DNA from 2 places in the Streptomyces sp. NPDC006294 genome. Region 2 is predicted to be linked to the other one. Evidence: predicted binding sites of a transcription regulator. Region 2 holds the regulator's gene; the other holds the start of a gene.

Region 1 (10,398 bases), on a different contig from region 2:
CATCTGCTGGCTGACCGCGGGCTGCGTGCAGCCCAGTTCGCGGGCGGCCGCGGAGAACGAGCCGGTGGCGGCGACGGCGCGCAGGACACGGAGGTGGCGGGCTTCGATCACCCACCCAGCATAAGCGACTCTTGGAGGAAGGTCCGATAATCCCGAGGAAACTTTGAGGCGCGGTCGATTAGCGTGCCGGACATGAAGCTCTTGACCGTGAACCTCGGGCGGCCCAAGGCCGTCGACTACTCCGATGCGCCGGGCGGCACGACCGGGATCGACAAGCGCCCGGCCGACGGGCCCGTCCGGGTGGCGGACCCGGGTCCCAAGGGACAGGGCGGGAGCGGCCTGGCGGGCGACGCGGTCTGCGATCTGCGCCACCACGGCGGGTCCGACCAGGCCGTCTACGCCTTCGCCCGGGAGGATCTCGACGCCTGGGAACGGGAGTTGGGGCGCGCCCTCGCCAACGGCGTGTTCGGTGAGAACCTCACCACCAGCGGTGTGGACGTCACCGGCGCGAGGATCGGCGAGCGCTGGCGCGTCGGCGACTCGCTGGTGCTGGAGGTCACTTCGGGCCGTATCCCGTGCCGTACGTTCGCGGGCCGGCTCGGTGAGAAGGGGTGGGTCAGGCGCTTCACCGGCAACGGCGCCTCCGGGGCGTATCTGCGGGTGATCGTGCCGGGCGAGATCCGCTCGGGCGACCCCGTCGAGATCGTGCACCGGCCGGCGCACGACGTCACGGTGGCGATGGCGTTCAGGGCTCAGACGACCGAGCGGTCGCTGCTGCCCCGGGTGCTCGCCGCCGGTGAGGCCCTCCACGCGGAACTGCTGAAGAACGCCCGCGAGTACGTCGCCACGTACGGCCCGGCGCCCGAGGACGAAGCGGCCCCCACCGGTACCGCCTGACGGCACGGCACGCGCCGGCCCGCGCATGGGGGACATCCCCGAGGGGGCCGGCGCGACGGATGGGGGACGGCTGGGGGCGTCCCCCGATGCCGCGGGTCACGGGCGGCCGTGACGCTGAGGGCATGTCCCCTGTGAAACGCGTCCTGGTGGTCCTCTGCTCGGCCGCCGTCGCCCTCGTCCTCGCTCTCGGCGGCGGAGGGCTCTGGCTCTACTCGGACGCCGATGTGTCCACCGCCGGTACGGAGTTCACCCGCGAGATGGCCGTGCCGCCCCTCGCGCCGTCGACGGTGCGCGCCGACGGCACGCGGGTCTTCGACCTGACGATGCGGGCGGGGCACAAGGAGTTCAGGGCCGGGTCCAAGACGCCCACCTGGGGCTTCAACGGTGACCACCTCGGCCCGACCCTGCGCGCGAAGCGCGGCGAGAAGGTCCAGGTGCGGGTCAGGAACACGCTGGACGAGCAGTCCACCGTCCACTGGCACGGAATGCATCTGCCCGCGCGGATGGACGGCGGCCCGCACCAGATGGTGGCGCCCGGCGCCTCCTGGTCGCCGCACTGGACGGTCGACCAGCCGGCCGCGACCCTCTGGTACCACCCGCATCCGCACGGGCGGACCGAGCAGCATGTGCAGCGGGGACTGGCCGGGATGTTCCTGCTGGACGACGAGAGGTCGGCGAGGCTGCCGCTGCCGAAGCGGTACGGCGTCGACGACCTGCCGGTCGTGGTGCAGGACGTACGGTTCGACGGCGCGGAGTTCGACCACGGCCACAGGCTGATGGCGGGCAGCGGGTTCCTCGGCGACCGGACCATGGTCAACGGCACACTCGAGCCGTACAAGGTGGTCCGGGACGAGCTGGTGAGGCTGCGGCTGCTCAACGCCTCCACCGCCCGGATCTACGACTTCGGGTTCACCGACGACCGGCGGTTCTCCCTCGTCGGCACGGACGGCGGACTGCTGGAGCGGCCGGCCGCCATGGACCGCGTCCAGCTCTCGCCCGGCGAGCGGGCCGAGATCGTGGTGCGGATGGCACCGGGTGAGCGTGCCGTGCTGCGCAGCTTCCCGCGGCAGGACTACGGCGACTTCTGGCAGACCCGCTTCAACGGCGGCGACGACACCTTCGACGTCCTCGAGCTGCGGGCCGCGGACACCCTGCGCCCCTCCCCCGAACTCCCCGCGGAACTGGGCGAGCTGAGGCTCCCGGACGGCTCCGACTCCGTGCGCGAGCGCTCCTTCGCGCTGCGGACGTCCGGGATCAACGGCAGGGCCATGGACATGGACCGGATCGACGCGGCGGTCACCCGCGGCACGTCGGAGACGTGGACCGTACGCAACCAGGACGGCGCCCCGCACAACTTCCATGTGCACGACGTGCAGTTCAGAGTGCTGGAGGTGGACGGCAGGCGGCCGCCGCCGGAGCTGCGCGGGGCCAAGGACACCGTCTTCGTGCCCGGCGGAAGGACCGTGAGGCTCGCGATGCGGTTCACCGGGCCCGCCGATCCGGACGCTCCGTACATGTACCACTGCCATCTGCTGTACCACGAGGACGGCGGCATGATGGGGCAGTTCGTGGTCGTGGAGAAGGGGCAGCGGGCGGGGAAGCCGGGTACGCCGCACTCGCACGCGGGGCATTAACGTGCCCGTATGACGACTGCACTGATCACGGGCGCGACCGCGGGCATCGGCGCCGCCTTCGCGCGGCGGCTGGCGGCCGACGGGCACAACCTGGTGCTGGTGGCCCGGGACACCGAGCGGCTGCAGGCACAGGCCACCGAGCTGCACGACGGCCACGGCATCGAGGCGGAGGTGCTGACGGCGGACCTGTCGGCGGAGGACGGGATCACCGCGGTCGAGCGCCGTCTGGCGGACCGCACCCACCCCGTCGACCTGCTGGTCAACAACGCGGGTTTCGGGAACAAGGGCCGTTTCCTGGACGTGTCGATGGCCGACGAGCTGACGATGCTGAAGGTGCACTGCGAGGCGGTGCTGCGTCTGACGGCCGCCGCGGCGGAGCCGATGCGGGAGCGCGGCCGGGGCGGCGTGGTGAACGTGGCGTCGGTCGCCGCGTTCGTGCCCCGCGGCACCTACGGCGCGTCGAAGGCGTGGGTCGTGCAGTTCACCCAGGGCGCGGCCAGGGACCTGGCCGGCACGGGGGTGCGGCTGATGGCGCTGTGCCCCGGTTTCGTACGGACCGAGTTCCATCAGCGAGCCGGGATGGGCACGGACAACATTCCCGGCTGGATGTGGCTGGACGCGGACAAGCTGGTGGCCGCGGCCCTGGCGGACCTGGCGAAGGGGAAGTCGCTCTCCGTCCCCGATCCGCGGTACAAGGCGCTGATGGGCGTGGTGAAGCTGACGCCGCGCGGACTGCTGGGCGGGGTCACGTCGAGGACGGGCCGGAAGTACGGGCCCCAGTAGTCCCGCGCGGCGGCTCCCGGACCACAGGATGTGACGCGCGTCACTAGGATGGACGTATCCCATCGGGGGCCGCAGCCGCCCGGGAGGCGCCATGAAGTTCGTGCAGATCATCGACTACAAGACCGCCAGGTTCGACGACATGAGCGCGGTCATGGACCAGTGGGTCGAGCAGACCAAGGGGAAGCGGACCACCGCCCACGCCGTCACCGGAAAGGACCGCACCGAGAGCAACCACTACGTCGAGATCGTGGAGTTCCCCTCGTACGAAGAGGCGATGAGGAACTCCCGGCTGCCGGAGACGGACAAGATGTTCAAGGAGATGGTGGCGCTCTGCGACGGCATGCCGTCCTTCACCGACCTCGACGTGGTCCGTGAGGAGCAGCTCAACTCGGCGACCGCCCGCCGCTTCTTCCACGAGATCGCCTCCGGCGGCAATCTGGAGGCCATCCCTGAGGTGTTCGCGGCGGACTACACCGACCACGACATCGCCAACGAGGAAGACGCCGAGACCGGCATGGACGTCATCAGCCGGGACCTCACCATGTGGCGCGACGCCTTCGACTTCACCTTCGAGCTCGACCGGCAGATCACCGAAGGGGACGACGTCGTGACGCTGTGGACCTGGAACGGCCGGCACAAGGGCGACTTCCAGGGCATCCCCGCCACCGGCGAGCAGTGCACCATGACCGGGACGACGATCTTCCGCTTCGAGGACGCGAAGATCAAGGAAGGCTGGTGGCACATGGACCTGCTGCGCCTGATGCGGCAGCTCGGCGCCATGTGAACCACAGCCGCGGGGGGCCAGGTGAACGGCCCGCCGCAAAAGGCCGGGTGAACGCCGCCGCGAAGGAAGGCCCCCGTCCCGCGCTCGGCGGGACGGGGGCCTTCTTTCGGCGCGTGCCGGGTCGGTCGACCGCGGGTGCGTCAGTGGCTGTGGCCGTGACCGTGGCCGTGGCCCGCGTCGCCCTCGTCCTCGGCCGGCTTCTCGACGACCAGGGTCTCGGTCGTGAGCAGCAGGGAGGCGATGGAGGCGGCGTTCTCCAGAGCGGAGCGCGTGACCTTGACCGGGTCGATGACGCCGGCCTTGACCAGGTCGCCGTACTCGCCGGTCGCGGCGTTGAAGCCGTTGCCCGCCTCGAGCTCGGCCACCTTGGCGGTGATCACGTAGCCCTCGAGGCCGGCGTTCTCGGCGATCCAGCGCAGCGGCTCGACGGCGGCGCGGCGGACGACGGCGACACCGGTGGCCTCGTCGCCCTCCTTGCCCAGGTTGCCCTCGAGCACCTTCACGGCGTGGACGAGCGCGGAGCCGCCACCGGAGACGATGCCCTCCTCGACCGCGGCGCGGGTCGCGGAGATGGCGTCCTCGAGGCGGTGCTTCTTCTCCTTCAGCTCCACCTCGGTGGCGGCGCCGACCTTGATCACGCACACGCCGCCGGCCAGCTTCGCGAGGCGCTCCTGGAGCTTCTCGCGGTCCCAGTCGGAGTCGGTGGACTCGATCTCGGCCTTGATCTGGTTGACGCGGCCGGCCACGTCCTCGGACTTGCCGCCACCGTCGACGATGGTGGTGTCGTCCTTGGTGATGGTCACGCGGCGGGCGGTGCCCAGCACGTCCAGACCGGCCTGGTCGAGCTTGAGGCCGACCTCCTCGGCGATGACGGTGGCACCGGTGAGGGTGGCCATGTCGCCGAGCATCGCCTTGCGGCGGTCGCCGAAGCCGGGGGCCTTGACGGCCACCGCGTTGAAAGTGCCGCGGATCTTGTTGACGACCAGGGTCGACAGGGCCTCGCCCTCGACGTCCTCGGCGACGATCAGCAGCGGCTTGGAGCCACCGGCCTGGATGACCTTCTCCAGCAGCGGCAGCATGTCCTGGATGGAGGCGATCTTGCCCTGGTGGATCAGGATGTACGGGTCGTCGAGGACGGCCTCCATACGCTCCTGGTCGGTCACCATGTACGGGGACAGGTAGCCCTTGTCGAAGGCCATGCCCTCGGTGAAGTCCAGCTCCAGACCGAAGGTGTTGGACTCCTCGACGGTGATGACACCGTCCTTGCCGACCTTGTCCATCGCCTCGGCGATGAGCTCGCCGACCTGCTGGTCCTGCGCGGAGAGCGCGGCCACGGCGGCGATGTCGGCCTTGTCCTCGATCGGACGGGCGGTCGCGAGCAGCTCGTCGGAGACGGCCTTGACCGCGGCGTCGATGCCCTTCTTCAGGGCGGCCGGGGAGGCGCCGGCGGCGACGTTGCGCAGTCCCTCGCGGACCAGCGCCTGGGCCAGCACGGTGGCGGTGGTCGTACCGTCACCCGCGATGTCGTTGGTCTTGGTCGCCACCTCCTTCACCAGCTGGGCGCCCAGGTTCTCGTACGGGTCCTCGATCTCGACCTCGCGGGCGATGGTGACACCGTCGTTGGTGATGGTGGGAGCGCCGAACTTCTTGTCGATGACGACGTTGCGGCCGCGAGGGCCGATCGTCACCTTGACCGTGTCGGCAAGCTTGTTGACGCCGCGCTCGAGGGCGCGACGGGCGTCCTCGTCGAACTTCAGGATCTTCGCCATGGGAGCGGTTCAGCCCTCTCGGAAAGTCGTGTTCAAAGAACCGCGCCCCTCGCCGCCCGGCAATCCGCGGGGTGACCAGGGGCGCAGCTCAAAGCAATGCAGGTGAAGCCGGTGCTTACTTCTCGACGATCGCGAGCACGTCGCGGGCCGAGAGGACGAGGTACTCCTCGCCGCTGTACTTCACTTCGGTGCCGCCGTACTTGCTGTACAGCACGATGTCGCCGGTCTTCACGTCGAGCGGCAGGCGCTCGCCGTTCTCGAAGCGGCCCGGGCCCACTGCCAGGACGACGCCCTCCTGGGGCTTCTCCTTCGCAGTGTCCGGAATGACCAGGCCAGAGGCCGTGGTCTGCTCGGCGTCGAGCGGCTGGACCACAATGCGGTCCTCGAGCGGCTTGATGGCAACCTTGGAGCTGGCGGTCGTCACGATCCGACCTCCCCCTTCGGAGATCACGGGGTTAACTGATCTGAGGTGGCGACCAGGTGGATCCGTCGTCGCGGGTGCCGGACCTGCCCGTCGCTGTGTTGGCACTCTCACTGGGTGAGTGCCAGAGCCGAGACTATGACTGTGATTAGCACTCGGTCAAGCGGAGTGCCAATGTGGCGCCGCGCGCCGTCGAAATCCCGGTACGGACAACGCCCGGGCCGCGCCCCCGGTTCCGGGCCGCCGGCGCCGCTCCCGGGCCACCCCCGTCAGACGTAGTCCTCCAGTCTGGCCACCGCGTATCCCTTGGACGTCACGGTCTTCATCACGCGCCGGATCATGTCGGGCATGGTGCCCTTCCACTCCTCCTTGCCGCGGAAGTGGGTGAGGATGATGTCGCCCGGGTGCAGGTCCCTGTCCCACTCACGCCACTCCATGTGGTCCGGGAACGCCTCCGAGGCCCACAGCGGCACGGCCTCGATCCCGCACTTCTTGGCGGCGCGCAGGGTGTCCTTGTTGTAGTTCCCGTACGGCGGGCGCATCAGCCGGGGGCGGGTGCCGTACCGCTTCTCCAGCTTGTCCTGCTGGCCGCAGATCTCGTGCTTCTGCCGGCTGTACGAGAGCCCGGGCAGATACGGGTGGGTGAGCGTGTGGTTGTGCAGCGCCACCCCGCGGTCGCGCATCTTCTCGAAGTAGCCGTAGTCGTCGTTGATCACGTAGTCGCTGAGGAAGGCGCTGTAGGGGATCCGCAGTTCGGACATCATCCGCAGCAGCTCCGGGTCCTTCTCCGCGCCGTCGTCGATCGTCAGGAAGACGATCTTCTCCTTGGTCGGCACGGTGGTGAACACCGGCGGCAGGCCCTCGCCGCCCTCCACCTCGAAGCCCTTGCGGGTGGTGATCTCCGGTTTCACGGCGGGCGGCGGGGGCGCCGCGAGCGGGGTCCCCGCCAGCCCCCACTTCTTCGCGGCGGCGGCGCGGGCCTTCTGGGTGCGCCTGGTCTTCTCCACGTACGCGGAGAGCGCCCCGGCGGGGCCGACCGCCTCCTGCGCGTCCGGCTTCTTCGCCTCCGGCTTCCGGGCGTCCGGCTTCTTCACCTCCGGGCCCTGCTGCGCCGACTGCCCGGCGGCGGAGCCGGCGGGGCGCGGCGCCTGCGCGGCGTTCTCGGCCGCACAGCCCGAGCCGAGAGCGGCGACCACGAGAGCGGCGAGAGCCGCACGGGCCCGATACGCTCCCAACTTTCCCTTTTGTCGTACTAGCTGCATGGCGACGCATCCTGTCAGCGCCCCGCCCGCTCACCCGCCCGACACCTCCGGCGGGCGCGCACCATCCCCCGCCTGGCCCACAATGGCCCGGTGAACGACCTCGACCCGCTCGCCGCCTTCGCCGCACTGCGCACCGGGGAGGGCGGAGCGCTGCTGGCCTCGCTCGCCTCCTACGACCCGGCCCAGGAGCTCTCCGTCGCGACGCGCCTGCGCCGCGACCATCCGGCGGCGCTGGTCTCCGCGGCTCTCGGGCAGGCGCGGCTGAGACAGCGTGCGGTGGCCAAGTTCGGCCAGGACGACGCCCACCGGATGTTCTTCACCCCGAACGGCGTCGAGCAGTCCACCCGCCGCTCGGTCGCCGAGCACCGCGCCGCCCGCTTCGCCGCGCTCGGCGTCCGCAGCGTGGCCGATCTGTGCAGCGGCATCGGCGGGGACGCGATCGCGCTGGCCCGGGCCGGCATCGCGGTCCTCGCCGTCGACCGCGACCCGCTCACGGCCGAGGCCGCACGCGCGAACGCCGAGGCGCTGGGCCTGTCCAACCTGATCGAGGTCCGCTGCGCGGACGTCACCGACGTCGACACCTCCTCGTACGACGCGGTGTTCGCGGACCCCGCCCGCCGGGGCGGCCGTGGCCGGATCTTCGACCCGGAGGCGTACTCCCCGCCCCTGTCCTGGGCCGTCGGCGCGGCCCGCGCCCGCCCTCACGCCGCGCTGAAGGTGGCGCCGGGCATCCCCCACGAGGCGGTTCCCGAGGGCGCGGAGGCGGAGTGGATCTCGGACGGCGGCGACGTGAAGGAGGCGGTGCTCTGGTTCGGCACCGCCCCGTCGGCGGTCCGTGCCACCCTCCTCCCGGGCCCGCACACCCTCACCGGCCGCGGCCTGCCGAACCCGCCGGTCCGGCCGGTCGGCCGCTACCTGTACGAGCCGGACGGCGCGGCGATCCGCGCCCACCTGGTCGCGGAGGTCGCGGAGGACGTGTCGGGCGGCCTCGTCGACGAGACGATCGCGTACATCACCTCGGACGAACTGCGCCCGACCCCGTACGCCACGGCGTACGAGATCAGCGACGAACTGCCCTTCAACATGAAGAAGCTGAAGGCGCTGCTGCGGGAGCGCGAGGTCGGCAACCTCACCGTGAAGAAGCGCGGCTCCGCCGTCGAACCCGAGGAGGTCCGCCGCAAGGTCAAGCCCCAGGGCCGGAACGCGGCAACGGTCTTCCTGACCCGGGTCGCGGGCGCCCCGACGATGCTGATCGGCCGCCCGGCGCAGGAGGCAGGCCCCTGAAGGCCCGTCAGCGGTGCGCGCCGCCCCGCGCCGCGGACGGCAGCGCCGCGGGCTCGACCAGCCGGAGCGCCCAGCGGTAGTGGCTCACCGCCTTGACGACGCCGAGCAGGCCGGTGAGCCAGAGGATCAGACCCAGGCCCATCAGCAGGACGACCCCGGCCAGGGTGTCGCCCGGCCGTGCGTACGCCGGGGCCGTGAAGGACAGCCACAGGCCGTACGCGCACAGCAGGAACGACGGCAGGAACCAGCACAGGCTCAGGGCCGGTGCGCCGTAGCGGGCGTCGCCGGCCGCGTCATGGGCCAGCGCGCTCCACTGCCGCAGCCGCTCCCACAGCTCCATCTCGTGCGCGATGCCGAAGCCGGCGACCACGCCCGTCGGGATCATGCAGGCGAGTCCGACGAAGCCGAGGACCGCGGCGAAGAAGTGGCTGAACACGTCCTGCTCCTGCTCGAACGTCTGCAGTGCCGCGCCGAAGATCGCCCACCCGGCCGCGAACCCGGCCACCACCAGCCACAGCAGCAGCAGCCGCTTCGGGTCGATGCTCAGCCGGAACAGTTCGCCCATCGCCCGCCGCCGGTCGGCGAGCAGCGCCTCCCGATCGGGCCAGCAGCGTATGTCGGCAGGCGGCGGAGGAGGAGGCAGGACACGGCGCGGCATGGCGACGAGGCTACCGGGCGCAATCGGCGGCCCTGGCCAACAGCAGTTCCCGCTCACGGGCGTTGCGGGTCAGCGACGCCGCACGCTCGAACTCCGCCCGCGCCTCCTCCCGCCGGCCGAGCCGGGTCAGCAGGTCGCCGCGGACGCTCGGCAGCAAGTGGTAGTCCTTGAGCGCCGGTTCATCGGTGAGGGCGTCGGCCAGCGCCAGGCCGGCCTCGGGGCCCTCCGCCATGGAGACGGCCACCGCCCGGTTCAGTTCGACCACCGGGGACGGCTTCAGGGCCGCCAACTGCCCGTACAGGGCGGCGATCATCGCCCAGTCGGTGTCCTCGTACCGCGCGGCCTGCGCGTGGCACGCGGCGATCGCGGCCTGGACGGCGTACGGGCCGTACGGGCCGCCGCCCGCCCGGTGCAGCGCCTCGACACCGCGGCGGATCAGCAGCCGGTTCCACTTGGCGCGGTTCTGGTCGGCGAGCAGCACCGGCTCTCCCGACGGGCCGGTCCGGGCCGGGATGCGGGACGCCTGGATCTCCAGCAGCGCCGCCAGGCCGTGCACTTCCGGCTCGTCCGGCATCAGCCCGGCCAGTACGCGGGCCAGCCGCAGCGCGTCCTCGCACAGCGCGGGGCGCACGAGGTCGTCACCGGCGGTCGCCGAGTAACCCTCGTTGAAGATCAGGTAGATGACGTCGAGCACCGAGCCGAGCCGGGCCGCACGGTCAGCTCCGTACGGCACCTCGAAGGGCACGCCCGCCTTCGCCAGCGACCGCTTCGCCCGGACGATGCGCTGGGCGACGGTCGGCTCCGCGGCCAGGAAGGCGCGGGCGATCTCCTCGGTGGTCAGACCGCCGAGGAGTTTCAGCGTGAGAGCGATCCGCGCGTCGGTCGACAGCACCGGATGGCAGGCGG
Region 2 (10,398 bases):
GGTCAGCCGCGGCGCGCCCGCGTTCCTCGCCGAGGCGTCCGACCTGCTCGCCGGCCAACTGGACGAGGACCTGGTCGCGGCGCTCGCGGGCCAGCTGCTGGTGCCGCGGCTCGCCGACCGGTGCGCGATCTGGCTCGACGGCGGGAACGAGGGACACGGGCACGGCCACGGAGCCGGGCGCGCCGGGCGCGGGGCGGCGCCGCGGCTCGTGGGCGTATGGCACAGCGACGAGTCGTGCGTGGAGCCGCTGCGCGAGGCGCTGGGCAAGGAGCCGCCCCCGCTGCCGGACACCCCGGACGGCGGACCGGTGCGGGTGCGGTGGCCGGACCGTCGGCGGGTGGACGCGACCGCCGGGTCGGTGCCCGCCGGTGCGTCCGGCCGCGCCGACGCGACGGCCGCCCGGCCCGAGGACGCGGACGCTGCGGGGGCTCACCAGGCCGCGCCAGGCCATCACGCCGTCGAGCACGGGCTCCGGACCACGGACGGCAGCGCGTCGGGCGGCGCCGGGAAGCCCCTGCCGCCCGCCTCCGGACCGCCGGCCCGGCCGTCCGCCGCGGACGGAGACGGCGGCGGCGCCCTGCCCTGCGCGGAGGCCGCCACCGCGCTGGCGTACCCGCTGAGTGCCGGAGGCCGCAGGCTCGGAGCACTGGTGGTGGCGCAGAGCGGGGAGGAGCACGTACCCGCCGAAGTCGCCGCGCTCATCGAGGACTTCGCCCGCCGGGTGGCCCTGGCCGTCGGCGCCGCGCGCCGGTACGCCCGGCAGGCCACCATCAGCCGCGTCCTGCAGCGCGGCCTGCTCCCCAGCCGGGTCGGGCAGATCCCCGGCGTCGACACGTATCTGGTCTACGAGCCCAGCGACGACGGAGTGGCGGGCGGCGACTTCTACGACGTCTTCCCCGCCGGCTCCGGCGGCCGCTGGTGCTTCATGCTCGGCGACGTCCAGGGCAGCGGTCCCGAGGCCGCCGTCGTCACCGGGCTCGCGCGGCCGTGGCTGCGGCTGCTCGCCCGTGAGGGCTACGAGGTCGGGCAGGTCCTCGACCGGCTGAACGGCCTGCTGCTCGACGACGCGATGGAGGCGGCGGAGGCGACGGCGCTGCTCGCCACCGGCGGCCACGGGCCGAGCCTGCCGGAAGGCCGGCACTCCCGCTTCCTCTCGCTGCTCTACGGCGAGGTGGTCCCCTCGGCGTCCGGCGACGGCGGCGCCCGCTGCACCCTGGCCAGCGCCGGGCATCCGCTGCCCCTGCTCCTGCGCCCCGACGGCACCGTCCGCGTCCACGCGGAGCCGCAGGTGCTGATCGGCGTCGTCGACGACGTCGCGTACCAGAGCCACACCTTCGACCTCGAATCCGGCGACACCCTGCTGTGCGTCACGGACGGAGTGACCGAGCGGCGCTCCGGCTCCCGGATGTTCGACGACGAGGACGGTCTCGCGGCGATCCTGTCCGAGTGCGCCGGGCTCAGCGCGCAGGGCATCGCGCAGCGGATCAGGGCGGCGGTGCACGCGTTCGCGCCGACTCCGCCGGGGGACGATCTGGCCCTGCTGGTGCTCCAGGCGGGGTGGCCTCGCGGGTGACGGACAATGGGGGGCATGCCTTCCGTACTGCCTGACGGCGAGCCCATGCCCGAGGACGGCGCGCTGCCCGCGTCCGCCCTGCTCGGGGCCGAAGCCCGGCCGCTGGCCTTCTATCTGCACGTGCCGTACTGCGCGACGCGCTGCGGCTACTGCGACTTCAACACCTACACGGCCACCGAGCTGCGCGGCTCCGGCGGAGTGCTCGCCTCCCGTGACAACTACGCCGAGACCCTCGCGGACGAGGTCCGCCTCGCCCGCAAGATCCTCGGCGACGACCCGCGGCCGGTGCGGACGGTGTTCGTCGGCGGCGGTACGCCGACGCTGCTGGCGGCCGGCGATCTCGTACGGATGCTGGACGCGGTCCGGCAGGAGTTCGGCCTCGCGGACGACGCGGAGGTGACCACGGAGGCCAATCCGGAATCCGTCGACCCGGCCTATCTGGCGGAGCTGCGGGAGGGCGGCTTCAACCGGATCTCGTTCGGTATGCAGAGCGCCCGGCAGCACGTGCTGAAGGTGCTCGACCGCACCCACACCCCCGGCCGGCCGGAGGCGTGCGTCGGCGAGGCGCGGGCGGCGGGCTTCGACCATGTGAACCTCGACCTGATCTACGGCACGCCCGGCGAGAGCGACGACGACTGGCGGGCCTCGCTGGACGCCGCGGTCGGCGCGGGACCGGACCATGTCTCCGCGTACGCGCTGATCGTCGAGGAGGGCACGCAGCTCGCGCGGCGCATCCGCCGCGGCGAGGTCCCCATGACCGACGACGACGTCCACGCGGACCGCTATCTGATCGCCGACGAGGTGCTCTCCGCCGCCGGCTTCGACTGGTACGAGGTCTCCAACTGGGCCACCACCGAGGCCGGCCGCTGCCTGCACAACGAGCTGTACTGGCGCGGAGCCGACTGGTGGGGTGCCGGCCCGGGGGCGCACAGCCATGTGGGCGGCGTGCGCTGGTGGAACGTGAAGCACCCCGGCGCGTACGCCGCCGCGCTTGCGGAGGGCCGCTCGCCGGGCGCGGGCCGCGAGATCCTCGCGGACGACGACCGCCGCGTCGAGCGGATCCTGCTGGAGCTGCGGCTGCGCGAGGGCGTCCCGCTGTCGCTGCTGCGCCCGGCGGGCCTGGCGGCGGCCCGCAAGGCCCTCGCCGACGGCCTGCTCGACCCCGGCCCGTACGAGGAGGGCCGCGCGGCCTTGACCCTGCGGGGGCGGCTGCTGGCGGACGGGGTGGTCAGGGACCTGGTGGACTGATCACTCACCCGGGGTGAACTCGTACAGAAGAGGGGTTCCACTGCCTACGCTGTCCCTGCCCTGCTGCTCGAACGGGATGCGGCGGACGAGGAGGGCCACGGAGATGACCGCTGGGGATGACCGGCCTGTTGCATCGATTGCCGACCTCTACGAGAACCTGCATGTTCCCGAGGGGTTCAAGGCGGAGCTCCTGCGGGGGGAAATCGTGATGACGGCAGGGCCCGACTGGGTCCGCAACATGATCGTTCTGCAGGTGCAGAAGCAGATTCCTCGTCTTGAGCGCTGGTATCCGCTCCAGACTCAGGACCTCGCGATCCCGGGCGGGTCGAAGTTCGGTGATCCCCTGCCTGTCGAGGCGCTGGATCTCACGCTGGACACATCCCGGTTCCGGACGTTGCCGGGTTCCCCCCGCTAGTCCGACACCGTCACGAAGTCGATCAGTTCCTCCACCCGCCCCAGCAGCGACGGCTCCAGGTCCTTGTAGCTCGTCACCCTGGACAGGATGTGCTGCCAGGCCGCGCCCGTGTTGTCCGGCCAACCCAGTGCCCGGCACACGCCCGTCTTCCAGTCCTGGCCCCGCGGGATTCCCGGCCACGCCGGGATGCCGAGCGACGACGGCTTCACCGCCTCCCACACGTCGATGTACGGGTGGCCCACCACCAGCACGTGCGGATCGGTCACCGACGCGGCGATCCGGGATTCCTTCGAGCCCTCGACCAGGTGGTCCACCAGGACGCCGAGGCGGGCGTCCGGACCGGGCGCGAACTCCGCGACGATCGACGGCAGGTCGTCGACGCCCTCCAGGTACTCGACCACCACGCCCTCGATGCGCAGGTCGTCGCCCCACACCCGCTCCACCAGCTCCGCGTCGTGCCGGCCCTCGACATAGATGCGCCCGGCGCGCGCCACCCGCGCCCGCGCGCCGGGCACGGCGAGCGAGCCGGACGCCGTACGGGACGGGCGGGACGGTGCCGCCGGGGCGGGGCGGACCAGGGTGACGGGCCTGCCCTCCAGCAGGAAGCCGCGCGGCTCGAGCGGGAAGACCCGGTGCTTGCCGAACCGGTCCTCCAGGGTCACCGTCCCGGCCTCGCAGCGGATCACCGCGCCGCAGAAACCGGTCGACACCTCCTCGACCACCAGATCAGGCTCCGCCGGCACCTCGGGGACGGGCTTCGACCGCTTCCAGGGCGGCGTGAGATCAGGGCTGTAGCTGCGCATCGCACGACGATACGGCCGCCCGCCGCTACGACACGCCGAAACGCGCCGCCAGTTCCGCCCGCTGCGCCCGGACGAACGCCGCGTCGACGGCCGCGCCGTGCCCCGGGACGTACAGCGCCTCCTCGCCGCCGAGGTCCAGCAACCGGTCCAGTGCGGCGGGCCACCGGGAGGTGATGGCATCCGGCCCCGCCTGCGGCTCGCCGGACTCCTCGACCAGGTCGCCGCAGAACACCACCTCCGGCTCACCCGGCACCAGCAGCGCCAGGTCGTGCCCCGAGTGCCCCGGTCCCACATTGGCGAGCAGCACCTGGCGGCCGCCGAGGTCGAGCGTCCACTCGCCGCACACCGGATGGTGCGGCGCGACCAGCAGGTCCGCCGCCTCCGCCGCCTCGTCGGGCGGCACCCCGTGCCGTACCGCGGTGTCCCGGACGGCGTCCCGCTCCCGGCCCAGCAGCGTGTCCAGGCCCACCGCCCCGTACACCTCCGCGCCCGCGAAGGCGGCCGTGCCCAGCACATGGTCGAAGTGGGGATGGCTCAGTGCGATGTGCGTCACCCGGCGGCCGCCCATCAGCGCCTGCGCCTGGGCCCGGATCTGCGCCCCCTCGCGAAGCGTCGAGCCCGTGTCGTACAGCAGCGCGGCGTCCGCGCCGATCACCAGGCCGACGGTCGCGTCCCAGCCCGGCAGGCGGCGACGGCCGACGCCGGGGGCGAGCCGTTCCCAGCCGAAGTCTTCCCAACTGACGTCCATACGGCGACGCTATCCGCATCACCTCCGCGCCCGCCTGTGCGGACCGTGCCCGGCGCCATGTCCGACCGCATGGTCTGCCACCCTTGCTACGCGTGTACCCGACAGCCGTACACTGGCCGGGGAATGTTGGCACTCGAACACAGCGAGTGCCAGACCACATACGAGGAACCACATCTGGAGGTGCGCGAATGCTCAGCGAACGCAGGCTCGAGGTGCTGCGCGCCATCGTCCAGGACTATGTCGGCACCGAGGAGCCCGTCGGCTCGAAGGCCCTCACCGAGCGGCACAGGCTCGGCGTCTCCCCGGCCACCGTCCGCAACGACATGGCCGTGCTGGAGGAGGAGGGCTTCATCGCCCAGCCGCACACCAGCGCCGGCCGGATCCCCACGGACAAGGGGTACCGGTTGTTCGTCGACCGGCTGGCGGGCGTCAAGCCGCTGTCGTCGCCCGAGCGCCGCGCCATCCAGAACTTCCTGGACGGGGCGGTCGACCTCGACGACGTCGTGGGCCGCACGGTCCGGCTGCTGGCGCAGCTGACCCGGCAGGTCGCCGTCGTCCAGTACCCCTCGCTGACCCGGTCCACGGTCCGGCATGTGGAACTCCTCTCCCTCGCTCCCGCCCGCCTGATGCTCGTGCTGATCACGGACACCGGCCGGGTGGAGCAGCGCATGATCGACTGCCCCGCGCCGTTCGGCGACACCTCGCTCGCGGACCTGCGGGCCCGGCTCAACAGCCGGGTCGTGGGACGCCGCTTCGCGGATGTGCCGCAGCTGGTGCAGGACCTTCCCGAATCCTTCGAGCACGAGGACCGCGGTACCGTCTCCACGGTGCTGTCCACCCTGCTCGAGACCCTGGTCGAGGAGACCGAGGAACGGCTCGTGATCGGCGGCACCGCCAATCTGACCCGCTTCGGGCACGACTTCCCGCTGACCATCCGGCCCGTGCTGGAGGCGCTCGAGGAGCATGTGGTGCTGCTCAAGCTGCTCGGGGAGGCGAATGAGTCCGGCGGCATGGGCATGACCGTACGAATCGGTCATGAGAACGCCCATGAAGGACTCAACTCCACGTCCGTGGTCTCCGTCGGCTACGGTTCGGGCGACGAGGCAGTCGCCAAACTCGGCGTGGTCGGACCGACCCGCATGGACTACCCCGGAACGATGGGAGCGGTACGCGCAGTGGCACGTTACGTCGGACAGATCCTGGCGGAGTCGTAAGTGGCCACGGACTACTACGCCGTACTCGGCGTGCGCCGCGACGCATCGCAGGACGAGATCAAGAAGGCCTTCCGCCGCCTCGCGCGCGAACTCCACCCGGACGTGAATCCGGACCCGAAGACGCAGGAGCGCTTCAAGGAGATCAACGCCGCGTACGAGGTGCTCTCGGACCCGCAGAAGAAGCAGGTCTACGACCTCGGCGGAGACCCGCTCTCGCAGGCCGGAGGCGGTGGCGCCGGAGGCTTCGGCGCGGGCGGCTTCGGCAACTTCTCGGACATCATGGACGCGTTCTTCGGTACGGCGTCGCAGCGCGGGCCGCGCTCGCGTACGCGCCGTGGCCAGGACGCGATGATCCGCCTCGAGATCGAGCTCAACGAGGCGGCCTTCGGCACGACGAAGGACATCCAGGTCGACACGGCCGTCGTCTGCACGACCTGCTCGGGCGAGGGTGCCGCGCCCGGTACGTCCGCGCAGACCTGTGACATGTGCCGCGGCCGCGGTGAGGTCTCGCAGGTGACGCGGTCCTTCCTGGGCCAGGTCATGACGTCGCGGCCCTGCCCGCAGTGCCAGGGCTTCGGCACGGTCGTCCCCACGCCGTGCCCCGAGTGCGCCGGCGACGGGCGGGTGCGCTCGCGTCGCACCCTGACCGTGAAGATCCCGGCCGGTGTCGACAACGGCACCCGGATCCAGCTCGCGGGCGAGGGCGAGGTCGGCCCGGGCGGCGGCCCCGCCGGTGACCTGTACGTCGAGATCCACGAGGTCGCCCACTCCGTCTTCCAGCGGCGCGGCGACGACCTGCACTGCACGGTGACGATCCCCATGACGGCGGCGGCGCTCGGCACGAAGTGCCCGCTGGAGACGCTCGACGGCATGGAGGAGGTCGACATCCGCCCCGGCACCCAGTCCGGCCAGTCGATCCCGCTCCACGGGCGCGGCATCACGCACCTGCGCGGCGGCGGCCGCGGCGACCTGATCGTCCACGTCGAGGTGACGACCCCGTCGAAGCTGGACGTGGAGCAGGAGCGGCTGCTGAGGGATCTGGCGAAGCTGAGGGGTGAGGAGCGGCCGCTCGGTCAGTTTCAGCCGGGGCAGCAGGGGCTCTTCTCCCGCCTGAAGGACGCGTTCAACGGGCGCTAGGCGTTCTGCCCGGGTGCGTGCGCCGGGGCGGGTGGATCCGCCCCGGGGCCATCCCGGCCTCCGGGCCGGGGTGGGGCCCCGCCCCGGACCCGTCCGGCCCTTCCGGGCGGCAGGTGGGGACTTGGGCTCCGGGCCAGTGCCGCAGGGTGGCCGGGCCGGGCCCCGCCCGGACCCGGTACCGCGCTCCGCGCGGTGGCCTCGAACTCCCCCTACGGCCCGGCGGCCGTGGGTGGCCCCCCAGGCCGGGCCGGAGTTGCCGGGCAACTTGAGCCTCGCCCGGGTGCTTCCCGCGGCCGCCGGGCGCAGGGGGAGATTGAGGCGCGGGGTTCGGGGCGGGGCCCGGCGGGACCGGCCAACCCGCCCCGCCGGTGGTTGAGGCGCGCCCGCCTCGGGCGCGGGCGGCACGCCCCGAAAGAGCGGAACGGGGGATTCGGCTGGGTCCGTGGGGACGTGGCACGATGCCTGCATGTCCTCCGCGTTGACCGATCTCTGCCGGCATCCGATCGTGCAGGCCCCCATGGCCGGCGGCGCCTCCTGCCCGCAGCTCGTGGCGGCCGTGTCCGAGACCGGCGGGCTGGGTTTCCTCGCCGCCGGGTACAAGACGGCCGACGGGATGTACCAGGAGATCCAGCAGGTCCGCGCGCTCACGGCCCGCCCCTTCGGCGTCAATCTGTTCATGCCGCAGCCCGGCACCGCCGACCCCGCCGCCGTGGAGGTGTACCGGCAGCAGCTGGCCGGTGAGTCCACCTGGTACGAGACGCCTCTCGGGGACCCGGACCAGGGGCGGGACGACGGCTACGAGGCGAAGCTCGCGATTCTGCTCGACGACCCGGTCCCCGTGGTCTCGTTCACCTTCGGCTGCCCCACCCGCCCGGTGCTGGAGTCCTTCACCAAGGCGGGCACGTACACGATCGTGACCGTCACCACGCCGGAGGAGGCGCAGACGGCACAGTGGTGCGGCGCCGACGCCGTGTGCGTGCAGGGCGTCGAGGCGGGCGGCCACCAGGGCACGCACCGCGACGACCCGGCGAGCGACGGCTCCGGCTACGGACTGCTGACGCTGGTCCAACTGGTGCGGGAGACCGTGGAGTTGCCCGTGGTCGCCACCGGCGGCCTGATGCGCGGCAGCCAGATCGCCGCCGTACTGGCCGCCGGCGCGAGCCTCGCGCAGCTCGGTACGGCGTTCCTGGTGTGCCCGGAGTCGGGCGCGCATCCGCTGCACAAGCAGGCGATGACCAACCCGTTGTTCGTCCGCACCGACGTGACGCGCGCGTTCTCCGGCCGGCCCGCGCGGGGCCTGGTCAACCGGTTCATGCGGGAGCACGGGCCGTACGCGCCGGCCGCGTATCCCGATGTGCACCAGCTGACGAGCGGACTGCGCAAGGCCGCGGCGAAGGCGGGCGACGCGCAGGGCATGGCGCTGTGGGCCGGCCAGGGCCACCGGCTGGCGCGGGAGATGCCCGCCGCCCAGCTGGTGGGCGTGCTCGCCGCCGAAGTCGACACGGCACGGGCCGCGTTCGCGCACGGCGGTGGTGTCTGATGACCGCTGCTGTCTTTCTCGTCGAGTCGCTGGAAGGGGTCGCGCCGGGCGCGTCCGTCACCCTTGACGGGCCGGAGGGTCGGCACGCGGTCTCCGTGCGCAGGCTCCAGCCCGGTGAGCAGATCGTCCTCACGGACGGCCTCGGCCGCGGCGCTGCCGGCTCCGTCGTCTCCACCGAGGGCAAGGACCGCCTGGTGGTCGAGGTGCGCGAGTGCCCCGAGGAGCCGGAGCCGGCGCCCCGTATCACCGTCGTGCAGGCGCTTCCGAAGGGCGACCGCGGTGAACTGGCCGTGGAGACCATGACGGAGACCGGCGTGGACGCGGTCGTGCCGTGGGCCGCGGCGCGCTGCATCACCCAGTGGAGGGGTGAGCGCGGCGCCAAGTCGCTGGCCAAGTGGCGGGCGACGGCGCGTGAGGCGGGCAAGCAGTCCCGCCGGCTGCGCTTCCCCGAGGTCGCGGAGAGCGCGACGACCAAGCAGGTGGCGGCACTTCTGGCGGCCGCGGACTTCGCGGCGGTGCTCCACGAGGAGGGCGCGCAGCCGCTGGCGACGGCGGATCTTCCGGAGACGGGCTCCATCGTGCTGGTCGTCGGCCCCGAGGGCGGGGTCTCCCCGGACGAACTGGCCGTGTTCGCGCAGGCCGGTGCGAAGCCGTACCGGCTCGGCCGCAGCGTGCTGCGCACCTCCACGGCGGGTACGGCGGCGACCGCGCTCCTGCTGGGGCGTACGGGCCGCTGGTCCTGAACCGGCCGGCCGGGTGCGGGCGTCAGCCCGCGGGAGCCCGCGGGCCGGCCGCCGTCACCGCGTCGAACAGCGGCCACCCGTCGGCCTCCACCGTCCCCGCACGGGCCGGCAGCGTTCCACTGGCCGTAGCCGCGGCCAACAGCCGCCGCACCACGCCCGGTTCGTACAGATTGAGCCAGATGCCGTGCGAGACGACCGTGCCGGATTCCCAGTAGCCGTCGGAGACGATCCGGCCCGGTGCCGGGCGGAAGGTGATCTCGAGCCGTCGCTGGGTGCCCTCCCGCCGGAGGGACAGCACCAGGCGGCAGTCGGTGACGGTGTCCGGCGCGCGGGTGTGCCGCTGGCGTACGTTCCAGATCCAGGCGGTCTCCGCGTCGATCCCCAGCCGGCGCACCCGGTCGAGCTTCTTGGTCATCGCACGACCGTACGGGCCGCACCTGGCCACAACCACTCTTTTACGTGCGGGCGCCCGGTGGCACTCTGGCCTCATGCCCGCCCGGACCAGAGTGCCGCGCGTCCTCGCCGCAACCGCCGCCGCAGCAGCGGCGGTCGGTGGCCTGGCCGCCTGTGAACCCGCCGCCGGCGGGCTGAACTCCGCCGCCGTGGCCGTGACCACGGACCGGACCGTGACCAGCACCCTCGAGCGCCTGACGTTCGACGTCGCCTGGCTCAACTGCACCGCGCGCACCGACGGCGGCGCGGCGACGGCCGGTGGCTCCCAGTCGCCCTCGCCGTCCGTACCGGCCCGCGCCACCGTCAACTGCCAGGGGGAGACCCGCTCCCGGCAGGCCATCACCGTCACCGGCACGGTGACGGAGGAGCGGGCCGGGAAGTGCGTCCGCGGAGATCTGATCGCCGAGATCGAGAAGAAGACCGTGTTCCGGGCGACGATGCTCGGGGACTGCACGGCTACGCCGAGCGGCACGCCCGCGCCGAGCCGGCCCCCCAGTGCTCCCGGGGCGCCGCGGCCCACGGTC

What was found. Region 2 encodes HrcA, which represses chaperone genes, less so after heat shock. Its sites were predicted from a motif close to TTNGCACTCNGNNNNNCNGAGTGCNAA; they were not measured.
Region 1: the regulator HrcA is predicted to act here: its motif matches at 6,437-6,463, upstream of groES (co-chaperone GroES).

The regions. Positions count from the first base shown of each region.
Region 1 is NZ_JBIAHV010000013.1:164,351-174,748, forward strand. Features, by position in the region: gene ACFYOP_RS23745 (LysR family transcriptional regulator) at 1-111, opposite strand, end outside; gene ACFYOP_RS23750 (MOSC domain-containing protein) at 193-897, shown strand; gene ACFYOP_RS23755 (multicopper oxidase domain-containing protein) at 1,020-2,531, shown strand; gene ACFYOP_RS23760 (SDR family oxidoreductase) at 2,541-3,314, shown strand; gene ACFYOP_RS23765 (ester cyclase) at 3,406-4,098, shown strand; gene groL (chaperonin GroEL) at 4,239-5,867, opposite strand; gene groES (co-chaperone GroES) at 5,983-6,291, opposite strand; gene ACFYOP_RS23780 (polysaccharide deacetylase family protein) at 6,558-7,550, opposite strand; gene ACFYOP_RS23785 (methyltransferase domain-containing protein) at 7,545-8,834, shown strand; gene ACFYOP_RS23790 (hypothetical protein) at 8,842-9,492, opposite strand; gene ACFYOP_RS23795 (RNA polymerase sigma factor) at 9,503-10,398, opposite strand, start outside.
Region 2 is NZ_JBIAHV010000001.1:471,560-481,957, forward strand. Features, by position in the region: gene ACFYOP_RS02055 (SpoIIE family protein phosphatase) at 1-1,573, shown strand, start outside; gene hemW (radical SAM family heme chaperone HemW) at 1,589-2,821, shown strand; gene ACFYOP_RS02065 (hypothetical protein) at 2,925-3,236, shown strand; gene ACFYOP_RS02070 (DUF3097 domain-containing protein) at 3,233-4,039, opposite strand; gene ACFYOP_RS02075 (MBL fold metallo-hydrolase) at 4,065-4,787, opposite strand; gene hrcA (heat-inducible transcriptional repressor HrcA) at 4,976-6,001, shown strand; gene dnaJ (molecular chaperone DnaJ) at 6,002-7,138, shown strand; gene ACFYOP_RS02090 (nitronate monooxygenase) at 7,605-8,678, shown strand; gene ACFYOP_RS02095 (16S rRNA (uracil(1498)-N(3))-methyltransferase) at 8,678-9,421, shown strand; gene ACFYOP_RS02100 (hypothetical protein) at 9,444-9,836, opposite strand; gene ACFYOP_RS02105 (hypothetical protein) at 9,910-10,398, shown strand, end outside.